One region of the Clostridium gelidum genome, then DNA from elsewhere that is predicted to be linked to it. Evidence: riboswitches for the same ligand, from Rfam matches in the RefSeq annotation. Region 1 holds a riboswitch; each other region holds the start of a gene.
What was found. Region 1 has a riboswitch for cobalamin ahead of psyc5s11_RS13280 (ABC transporter substrate-binding protein). Riboswitches for the same ligand answer to the same signal wherever they lie in the genome.

Region 1 (3,285 bases):
ATGAGGCATAACTGTTGCACCAAGCATTCCTACAGCAATCAATACAGCTTCACTACTGGGTAACATTGGAATTAGGGTATGAATACCTACCTCCATCCAATCTGGTTTAGCAAGAAACAATTCTATTGTATATGCAATACTTATTACCGCAACAAGTATTGATATTATAATTTCAATTGTCTTCTGACCGTACTTTTCCATATAGCAAATTATAAATGTTATAATTGCAGTAAGAAGTCCTGCATATATCATAGGTATATGAAACAGTAAATATAATCCTAATGTTCCACCAAGAAATTCTGCTAAATCTGTAGCCATGGCACCTATTTCAGCAATAATCCAAAATATCCAATTTACAGACTTTGGGAATACTTTGGCGCACATTTCAGGTAGATTATGACCTGTAGCTATTCCGAGTTTTGCAGACATAGTCTGCAAAAACATAGCCATTAAGTTACTCCACAAAATTACCCAAATTAGTACATAGTTAAATTTTGACCCCCCACTGATATTAGTTGCAAAGTTACCTGGGTCAATATATGCCACACTAACAACAAAAGCAGGTCCTAAAAATTTTAGCAGTTCTTTTAACTTGCGTGATTGTTTAAGTATGTTATTTGTTCCTGTTTTCAAAATAAAAAGTTTTTCTGGAGATACATCAATATCTCTTAAGCCTAGTTCGTTTTTCATAAAATATATCATCCTTAATAATTAATCCTATTTTATATACTTTAAATAGTTATGAATAGTTAATTTTGTTAGTCTAAACTAATTTATTTTATAATATAAGCTATGTAGTAAATTGAAAAAATGATACACCAAAGTAATTATTTTATTTGTTCAAGCATAGAATGTATTTAATAGACTATAGCGCAAAGTAGGTGAGACTATGACTAAAAATGATTTTTATACTTTTAATGAATATATGAAAAAAGAAGATAATTGCCTTACTGCGTCTCAGGAGGATTACCTTGAAATGATATATAGATTATCTTTTAATACAGGATTTACAAGGATTCATGAACTTTCTAATATCTTGAATGTAAAGCCTCCTTCTGCGACAAAAATGGTACAAAAGTTAGCAGAAATGAGGCTTTTGAAATATGAAAAATATGGGATTTTAGTCCTTGAAGATACTGGGAAACTGCTTGGACAGGCACTGATTAACCGTCATAATGTTATTGAAAGTCTACTGCGAATACTTGATATTTCAGAGCTTGATATATTAGAAGAAACTGAAAAAATTGAACATACTATAAGTAATCAAACAACAAAATGTTTTCAAGATTTTGTGCAATTCATTAAGGACAATCCAGAGATAGTTATTGAATTTAAAACCTACAGAAAAAACTTAAAGTTATGAAAAAATATTTTTTTTATTTAATAGTTTATTTTCTATTTTTATTCTCTCTTTTTATGTTTTAAGTTGACAGTACATGAGTTATTGAATATAATTTTTAAAATAGAGTATGACATGCAATAGGGAATGAAGTGAAATTCTTCAACTACCCCAGTAACCGTAAAACTGACGAAATCAAAATGGCCACTGAGAAATTGGGAAGGCTTGAAAGTAGAATGAAGTTAAGTCGGGATACCTAAATGTTATATGAAATTAATATCTCCTGAGGGTGGGATATTAGGTAATAATATATATTTATGTTTATTAAAGCTTTAGTTATTTACTTTAGTTTTATCTTTCATGGATTTATACAATTATGTATTTTTAGGCATACTCTCAAAAGGGTATGCCTTTTAATTGCCCTTAAATTTTCAAAAATTTTAGGAGGACATTATGAAATTAAAAAATAAATTTTTATCATTAGTTTTTGTAGTTATATTAATTATGACTATGCTAGTTGGTTGCACAGAAAAGACTACAGCAATGGTCGATAGAGCAGGAAACAAGTTTGATTTACCTAAAAAAGTAAATACTATAATATCCACAGCACCATCTAATACAGAGATATTAGTGAATCTTGGTCTTGCAGATAAATTGATAGCTATAGATAAGTACTCCGCAGATATTAAGGGTTTAGATTCAGATTTACCTAAAATTGATTTTAGAAATCCAGATGCAGAAACAATTGTAGGTTTAAAGCCAGATATAATAATAGCTTCAGGTCATAATAAATCTGGAAATGACGATCCCTTTGCAGCAGTAAAGGAAGCTGGAATAGAGGTTGTATATATACCAGTAAGTTCTAGTATAGAAGGTATTTATGAAGATATTAATTTTATCGGAAAAGTTACAGATACTGAGAAAAAAGGTACAGAAATAGTAGATAATATGAAAAATGAAATAAATTCTATTAAAGAAATTGGAAATACAATAACTAACAAAAAAAATGTGTATTTTGAAATAGGATCAACTCCAGCTTTATATAGTTTTGGTAATAGTACATTTTTAAATGAAATGATAGAACTAATTGGAGCAAAGAATATATTAGCAAATGAAAATTCATGGATATCACCAAGTGATGAAATTATAATTAAAGCTAATCCAGATGTAATACTTACTAATGAATCAGCAGAAAATATTGTTGATTCAATTAGAACCCGTGATGGATGGAAGGATGTTACTGGGATTAAGGAAAATAAGATATTTGTTATTGATAAAAATTCATCCTCTAGACCATCTCAAAATATAATAAAAGCGCTTAAAGAAATGGCTAAGGCTGTTTATCCTGAAAAATACATACAGAAATGAGAAGGTAATAAATACTATGCACATTTATAAAAAATCATTAAAAACTATAGACAATAATAAAAAAGGAATAATATTAATAATTTTGTTAACATTTTTGGTTTTATGTATTGGAACTTCTGTTGGAAGTGCTAATACTAGCATTAAAGATATTTTATCTATAATTGGACATAAAGTATTTGGCATCCCACTATCTAAAGGTATTGATAATAATGATGTAGCAATAATTTGGAATTTGAGATTGCCAAGAGTTTTATTAGCTTTTATAGTAGGAGGTTCACTTTCCGTAAGTGGTGCTGTAGTTCAATCGGTACTTAAAAATCCACTAGCGTCACCATATACTTTGGGAGTATCCTCTGGCGCATCCCTTGGAGTAGGATTACTTATAGTCACAGGATTCTCAATACCTTTCATAGGGAAATTAACAATGCCAATTATAGGTTTTTTATGTGGAATTGGAACTGTATTTGCTATCGTGAAATTTGCATCTACAGTTGATAAGGGCATGTCAAATACAACTATAATTTTATCAGGTATGGTGTTTTCTTTGTTTTTTAATGCTATTCTCACAACTATAACAG
Region 2 (3,285 bases), 1.2 Mb from region 1:
GGTGCTACTTTTATTTCTACATTTCCCGATTCTATACCCTCGATAGTTAAATTATGAACGTCTTGAATATTTAATTCGTTTCCATCATATACGGTGTTCCATATTACTGAATTATCTGCTTTATTAATTTGATCAATATTTGATAGATTATATACTCCTGGTTTCAATAAAATTCTTTTATTGGAACCTATGGCATTAACAAATTCCTGAGCAGTTTCAACAGTAACCTCATCAATTTTCACATCTGAATTGCTTGTTGATGCTGCCTTTTGATTAATTACCCATGCACCATCAGAACCTAATTTAAAACCATCAATTGTTTTGTCATGAGCCATATAACCATCAGAATAAAAATAATACCATTTTCCATCAATTTTCATCCAGCCTGTAGCTGATGAATCTACTGTATACCACCATCCTTTACTATTTTGTCTCCAAGAAGCACTTGCTCCTATTGAATTTAAGGACAATACTGAAGCTACTACTAATAAACTAGCTATTACTTTTGTTAATTTTAACTTTTGCATATTGTTTATCCCCCTTTTTATGTTCTAATATATTTATTTTATCATAATAAACAATTTATGAGAAATGTTATATTTAATTCCAATTTGTAGGCATAAAAAAGAGTGCTATAAAAAACAACTCATGAATTAATCTATATATTTTTTTTATAGTAGAACTGCTAAGGGAATAGATTCTTTATTTCAGATTATTTTGCAGATGAGTGGACAATAAGAAAACACCAACAATTTAGATACCTAAATGTTGATGTTTACTATAGTGGTGATAAAAGGAGAATCGAACTCCTGATTCCGCCGTATACTACTTCATATTAAAGTTCTATTTTGCTAGCCAATCTAAAACAGCTTGGTTTGCAAATGCTGAAGATTTTGCATCTATTTTTGTTACAAAGATAAGATCTCCTTTGTTTGCTACGGAGCTAACTTCAGCAAATATTTCATTTGCAGATGAAGTTGTTTTAACAAAAAATCCTTGAGGTAAAAATTGAGCCCAAGCGCCTAAAGATTTAATTTTTCCAATTAAATGAGCTTCTCCATATACAGGTTCATCAGAATGAGAGTGATCTTCGCCACATCCACAATCTTCTTTTTCATGAGAATGTGCGTGATCTTCGCCACATTCACAATCTTCTTTTTCATGAGAATGTGAGTGATCTCCACCACATCCACAATTTTCATCATGTACATGATTGTGTCCAGTAGTATCGCTTATAAAATATGTAATCATATATGCTGACATAATTGCACCGCCTTTAAAATTTGTTATATTAATATTTTTTTTAGAAATCTGAAGTAATAAGTCAAATATATAACAGATATTTTCAGATGTCTTATATTAAAATTATACTAGAATAAAATGAATTGTAAATCAAAATTATTTCTGTCTTAAAAACTTTTGCAATGAATAATTAAATTAAAACTACTTTTGGGTTGAATAAAGTATTTTAGTACTTTATAATTTAGAGGTAAGGGATGTGAAAGGAATAATAAGTCAAGGACACGAAATAGATTAGTAATCTGACTTGGTAATTTTGTAATATATATATAGTTAAAAATGATTTTTAGGTTTTATTAAAAAATTAAAAGGGAAAGTAGTGCAAATCTACTACAGCCCCCGCTACTGTAATGGAGGACTAATCTCTAAAATATCCACTGAGAAATTATTCTTGGGAAGGAAGAGATTTAGGATGACACCAAAGTCAGGAGACCTGCCTAGAAGTTTTATAAAAAATGCTACCTTCGGAGGGAAGATACTAGCAAATGGTGGAATGTAGTTCTAAGTGAAGTGAAGCGTTTAAGTGGAGTTTTATATTATAGATAAGTTTTACATTCTTAATTTGTTATTATGTATCCTCTTTGCCTAAAAACGGGTAATGGGGATTTTTTGTATATTCAAAATAATAAAATTGATACATAAATTAAAAAAGTAATGAAATGAAATTTATTTTTTAGATTATTATTTAGGAGGAAATCAAATGAAAAAGGCTATTTTAGTAGTAAGTTTTGGAACGAGTCATTTAGATGCGCTTAAAAATTCAATAGAAAAGGTTGAAGATAGAGTTAGGGATGAATTTAAAGATTACGAAGTATTTAGAGCATTTACTGCTCATATTATAATAAAAAAATTAAGAGAAAGAGATAATTTAATCATATTAACTCCAGAAGAAGCTTTAGCAGATTTAAAAGCTAAAGGATTTGAAGAAGTTATAGTTCAACCATTACATATAATTCCGGGAGAAGAATTTGATTACATAAAAGGTGTTGTAGAAAATATAAAAGATGATTTTAAGGTTATTAAACTTGGAAGACCTATATTCTTTTATCAGGGAATGAATGGACTTCCTGAAGATTACTTCTTATTTATAGATAGTATTAAAGATGTTTTACTTGGAGAGGAAAGTGTTGTATTATTTGGACATGGCACTGAACATCCCGCCAATGCAGTGTATGGAATGCTTCAAACTGTTTTAATTGACAATGGTTATGAAAATGTATTTGTAGCAACAGTAGAAGGATATCCAACAGCGGATACTGTATTGAATAAGCTTAAGAATAAAGGAATAAAGAAAACAAAGCTTGTTCCATTATTAGTTGTTGCAGGGGATCATGTGAAAAATGATATGGCATCAGATGAAGAAGATTCTTTAAAGAGTATACTACAAAGAGAAGGAATAGAAGTAACTTTACATATGCATGGACTTGGCGAAGTAGATAAATTTAATGAACTTTATATAAATAGAATTTATGATTCTATTCATGAAAAATATTTAAATGCGGGAACAACTAAGAAACTTAGATATAAAAGCAATTAATAATTACTCATTGTAAATTTTAAATTAAAACTATAAATTTCAAACTGTACATTTGTGAAATAGAAAGGAAATTATTATGAAATCTATAATCATTTCTTCAAATTGTAGTGGTGGCGGAAAAACGACTTTTACCCTTGGACTTATGAAAGCACTTAAAAATAGAAAATTAGAGGTTCAAGGATATAAAGTTGGACCAGATTATATCGATCCAGCATTCCACACTGAGGTAACAAAAAAAGCGTCAAGAAATCTTGATACTTTTTTAATGGGTGAAGAAGGTACTATAAAAAGTTATATTAAAGGTAGTGGAGATGTTGGAATAATTGAAGGGGTAATGGGCTTGTACGATGGAATTGGAGTATCCGAAAAAGGTTCAACATATGAAATTTCAAAACTTTTAGGAAATATGCCAATTATATTAGTATTGTCTCCAAAGGGCCAAAGTGCAA
Region 3 (3,285 bases), 810 kb from region 1:
GTTTTAACTTAAAATCCATGAAAGTTTAGTAATCTTATATCTTGTTTTTAAAATTATATACCGTTACTGGGTATTTATAAAAAAAGCCCGTCCAGTATAGTACTGGACAAGGCTTTTGCTAGGCGCTGCTGCTTTTTGCATCACCGTTTTTTCTTTATATTTCAATCATACGAAAAAATATTATTTTATTTTGTTCTTCTGATTTTCTATTTTATTTCTCTCTACAAATCTTCCCATGAAGAAAGCAATAACACCAACTCCAATACCTGTTTGTACACAGAAAAGTAAGCTCTCTATCTCGCCAGGTAATTCTCCACCAATCCAAGTTTCCATAACAGGTGTAAACCAAGGTTTATACTCAGTACCTGTAATTTGGGTAACAACTTTGCTTCCAGCATCATCAGAACCACCGAACTGGGCACCCTTTAATGCGAATAATGGAATAATGCCAATCAATGCAGCAATAATTAATAAACTTACGACTGTTTTTTTCGTCTTTGTCATCAATTTTCGCCTCCATTCATAAATCCAAGATCTGTTAGTTCAGATTTTGCATATGTTTCAAGGCCAATAATGATGACAACAGTTAGAATACCTTCGATAATTGCTAGTGGAATTTGTGTCGGTGCAAATACTGCAAGGAACTTTACTGCAGATGCAAGGGCACCACCATTCTCAGACGGATATGCAAGTGCAAGCTGACCACTAGTTATACAATAAGTGAATAGATCACCTATTGATGCTGCCAAGAAAATACCTACATGTTTATTAACTTTTAGCATCTTACATAATTTATAAATTCCATAAGAAACGAAGGGACCTGCAATAGCCATAGAAAACGTATTAGCACCAAGAGTTGTAATTCCCCCATGAGCAAGCAATATTGCTTGAAAAATCAGTACAATAATGCCTAGGATGCTGACAGCGCTTGGTCCAAATAATATTGCACCAAGTCCAGTACCAGTCATATGTGAGCAACTTCCTGTTACTGACGGAATCTTTAAAGATGAAAGTACGAAAACAAATGCGCCTGCCATGGCAAGAATAGTGATAGCTCTATGGTGCTTGGACAACGTTCTCTTAATTGATAAGTAACCTACTACTACGAATGGAATGCATATAACACCCCACATAATGCAGAATTTTGGTGGAAGATAACCTTCCATAATGTGCATTGCGTTTGCCGCCGGAGCTACTCCGAAAACTAAAGCAAAGGCTGCGCAAAGTGCGACAATTCTCTTTTCTTTTTGATTCATTTTTTCCTCCTCTATAGTTTTTAATGTGAACGACATCAAAAACTAGACAATATAAATCACCTGCATTTACAAAAATAAATCAGGTGTGCGGTCCTAGGATAGGACTTTAGCGATTATTATCGCTAACCACACTTAGTCATCGTTCGTAACTAAATATAACAACTTATCACATTGGCTGGTATCCTGACTTGGCAGCTTATGCTTGCCTTCACAGTGGCGTGACCGCATGGGATTTTCACCCATTTCCCGTTGCCTTAACAAATATTTGCTGGCACCAATAGATATTAAATTATCAAAAGTATCATAACATGTATATGCCAAACTGTCTAGAAAATGTCTATTATTCAAGCATTTTCTTGAATTCCTGTGTACTTTTCGGATAGTCTTTTGTATCTTTTAACAGATGTTTTTCTACAAGGGATTCATAGACTTCTAGTAAGGTTGGTTGTCTCAAATTTGCCTGTTTTAAAATTTCAGTGTTTTGAAAAATTTCTAGAGGCGCTCCGTCTGCGATAATTTTCCCCATGCAGAAAACAATAACTCTTTCAGCCCATCTATATGCAAAATCTACATCATGAGTAGAAATAAGCATGGTCTTTCCCTCTGCTCCAAGCTTGAGTAAAACTTCTTCTAGCATATGTGCATTTAAAGGATCTAGTGCTGCTGTCGGTTCATCAAAAATTATAATTTCCGATTTCATAGCAATGATATCAGCAATAGTTACGCGCTTTTTCTCACCACCGCTCAAATAATGAGGAGGACGATCCTTGAAATCAGATATGTTCATGTATGATAGTGCTTCATCAACCCGTTTTAGTACTTCCTCTTTTGGAAGCTTTAAATTCATAGGTCCGAATGCAACTTCTGCCCTAACTGTAGATGCAATGATTTGATTGTCTGCATCCTGAAATACAATTCCAATATTTTTTCTAAGCTCGTTTAAATTCTTTTTACTTATAACTGTACCACGATAACTGATTTTCCCTTGCTGCGGTGTAAGTACACCATCCACGTTCAAGAAAAATGTGGATTTTCCAGAGCCGTTGGAACCAAGAACAGCGATTTTCTCACCTTCATAGATATCCACGTTTACGCCTTCCAATGCAGGCTTTCCATTTCCGTATATGTAGTAAAGATCTTCGACTTTTAATATTAAATTTCCCATAATCGTTCCTTTCTATCTTGTAAAGGCCCAGAGCATAATTAAAAAAATTATGAATGCTGCTGCGATGACAATTTGTTTTGTCTCTACATTTTTATCTTCTTCCAAAAATATAAGATCTCCATCATAACATCTGGCTTCCATGGCATCATAATAAGCATTTGCCTTTTTTAATGAAATAACTAACATATTGCTTGCAATGCCTCCAAATGTATAGCAGGAAGTTTTAAAATCACAGTAGCCTAATCGTGATTCTGCGGAGTTTTTCATTTTAGCATAAACATCCATCAAAATGAAAATATAACGGTAAATAAGACTCATGAGTTCTACAATAAGCTTTGGCACATGTGCCTTTCGAAGCACATAGATAATCTCAGAGGATGGAGTCGACAGTGTCATCATCTGTAGAGCACTGATAGCTGCAAAAACCTTCAAAATCAAAAATACCACGGTCTTAAGCTTTGCATGAGACGTAAACACATAGCAGAAACCAAGATACAGATTATACTGCCCCATGGGCTTCCTTGAAAAATCAATGGCAATGGTAAAAGTGCCAAGCAGGATAAAGACGATTGGAATCGCAAGTATCGACAAGTATTCCATTACTGAAAATTCTCCTTTCATAACGGTCAAATATGCCATTGCAATAATGACTGCAACAGATACATGGGGATTGTCCAATACAATGCAAAGAATCAGAGTCAAAACAGATAAAGATACTTTAAAAGTAGCATTCCAATGTCTAATTTTAGAAGCATAAGCATAAAAATCAATGGAAATCCCTTCACCGTGTTTATGTCCGATTTTATGGTAATGATGATTTGTTCCATCCCCATTGGTGTGCCCATCTTTATGTTTCCATTTGAA

Region 2: another riboswitch for cobalamin. It lies ahead of psyc5s11_RS19295 (sirohydrochlorin cobaltochelatase); the one in region 1 lies ahead of psyc5s11_RS13280 (ABC transporter substrate-binding protein).
Region 3: another riboswitch for cobalamin. It lies ahead of psyc5s11_RS17365 (energy-coupling factor ABC transporter permease); the one in region 1 lies ahead of psyc5s11_RS13280 (ABC transporter substrate-binding protein).

The regions. Positions count from the first base shown of each region.
Region 1 covers NZ_AP024849.1:2,957,579-2,960,863, forward strand. The annotation lists gene psyc5s11_RS13270 (Nramp family divalent metal transporter) at 1-690, opposite strand, end outside; gene psyc5s11_RS13275 (metal-dependent transcriptional regulator) at 890-1,363, shown strand; cobalamin riboswitch at 1,442-1,614, shown strand; gene psyc5s11_RS13280 (ABC transporter substrate-binding protein) at 1,793-2,707, shown strand; gene psyc5s11_RS13285 (FecCD family ABC transporter permease) at 2,724-3,285, shown strand, end outside.
Region 2 covers NZ_AP024849.1:4,204,816-4,208,100, reverse strand. The annotation lists gene psyc5s11_RS19305 (right-handed parallel beta-helix repeat-containing protein) at 1-527, opposite strand, end outside; gene psyc5s11_RS19300 (hypothetical protein) at 844-1,263, opposite strand; cobalamin riboswitch at 1,571-1,754, shown strand; gene psyc5s11_RS19295 (sirohydrochlorin cobaltochelatase) at 2,000-2,836, shown strand; gene psyc5s11_RS19290 (cobyrinate a,c-diamide synthase) at 2,913-3,285, shown strand, end outside.
Region 3 covers NZ_AP024849.1:3,767,843-3,771,127, forward strand. The annotation lists gene psyc5s11_RS17360 (energy-coupling factor ABC transporter substrate-binding protein) at 181-504, opposite strand; gene psyc5s11_RS17365 (energy-coupling factor ABC transporter permease) at 504-1,256, opposite strand; cobalamin riboswitch at 1,413-1,549, opposite strand; gene psyc5s11_RS17370 (energy-coupling factor ABC transporter ATP-binding protein) at 1,597-2,421, opposite strand; gene cbiQ (cobalt ECF transporter T component CbiQ) at 2,434-3,285, opposite strand, start outside.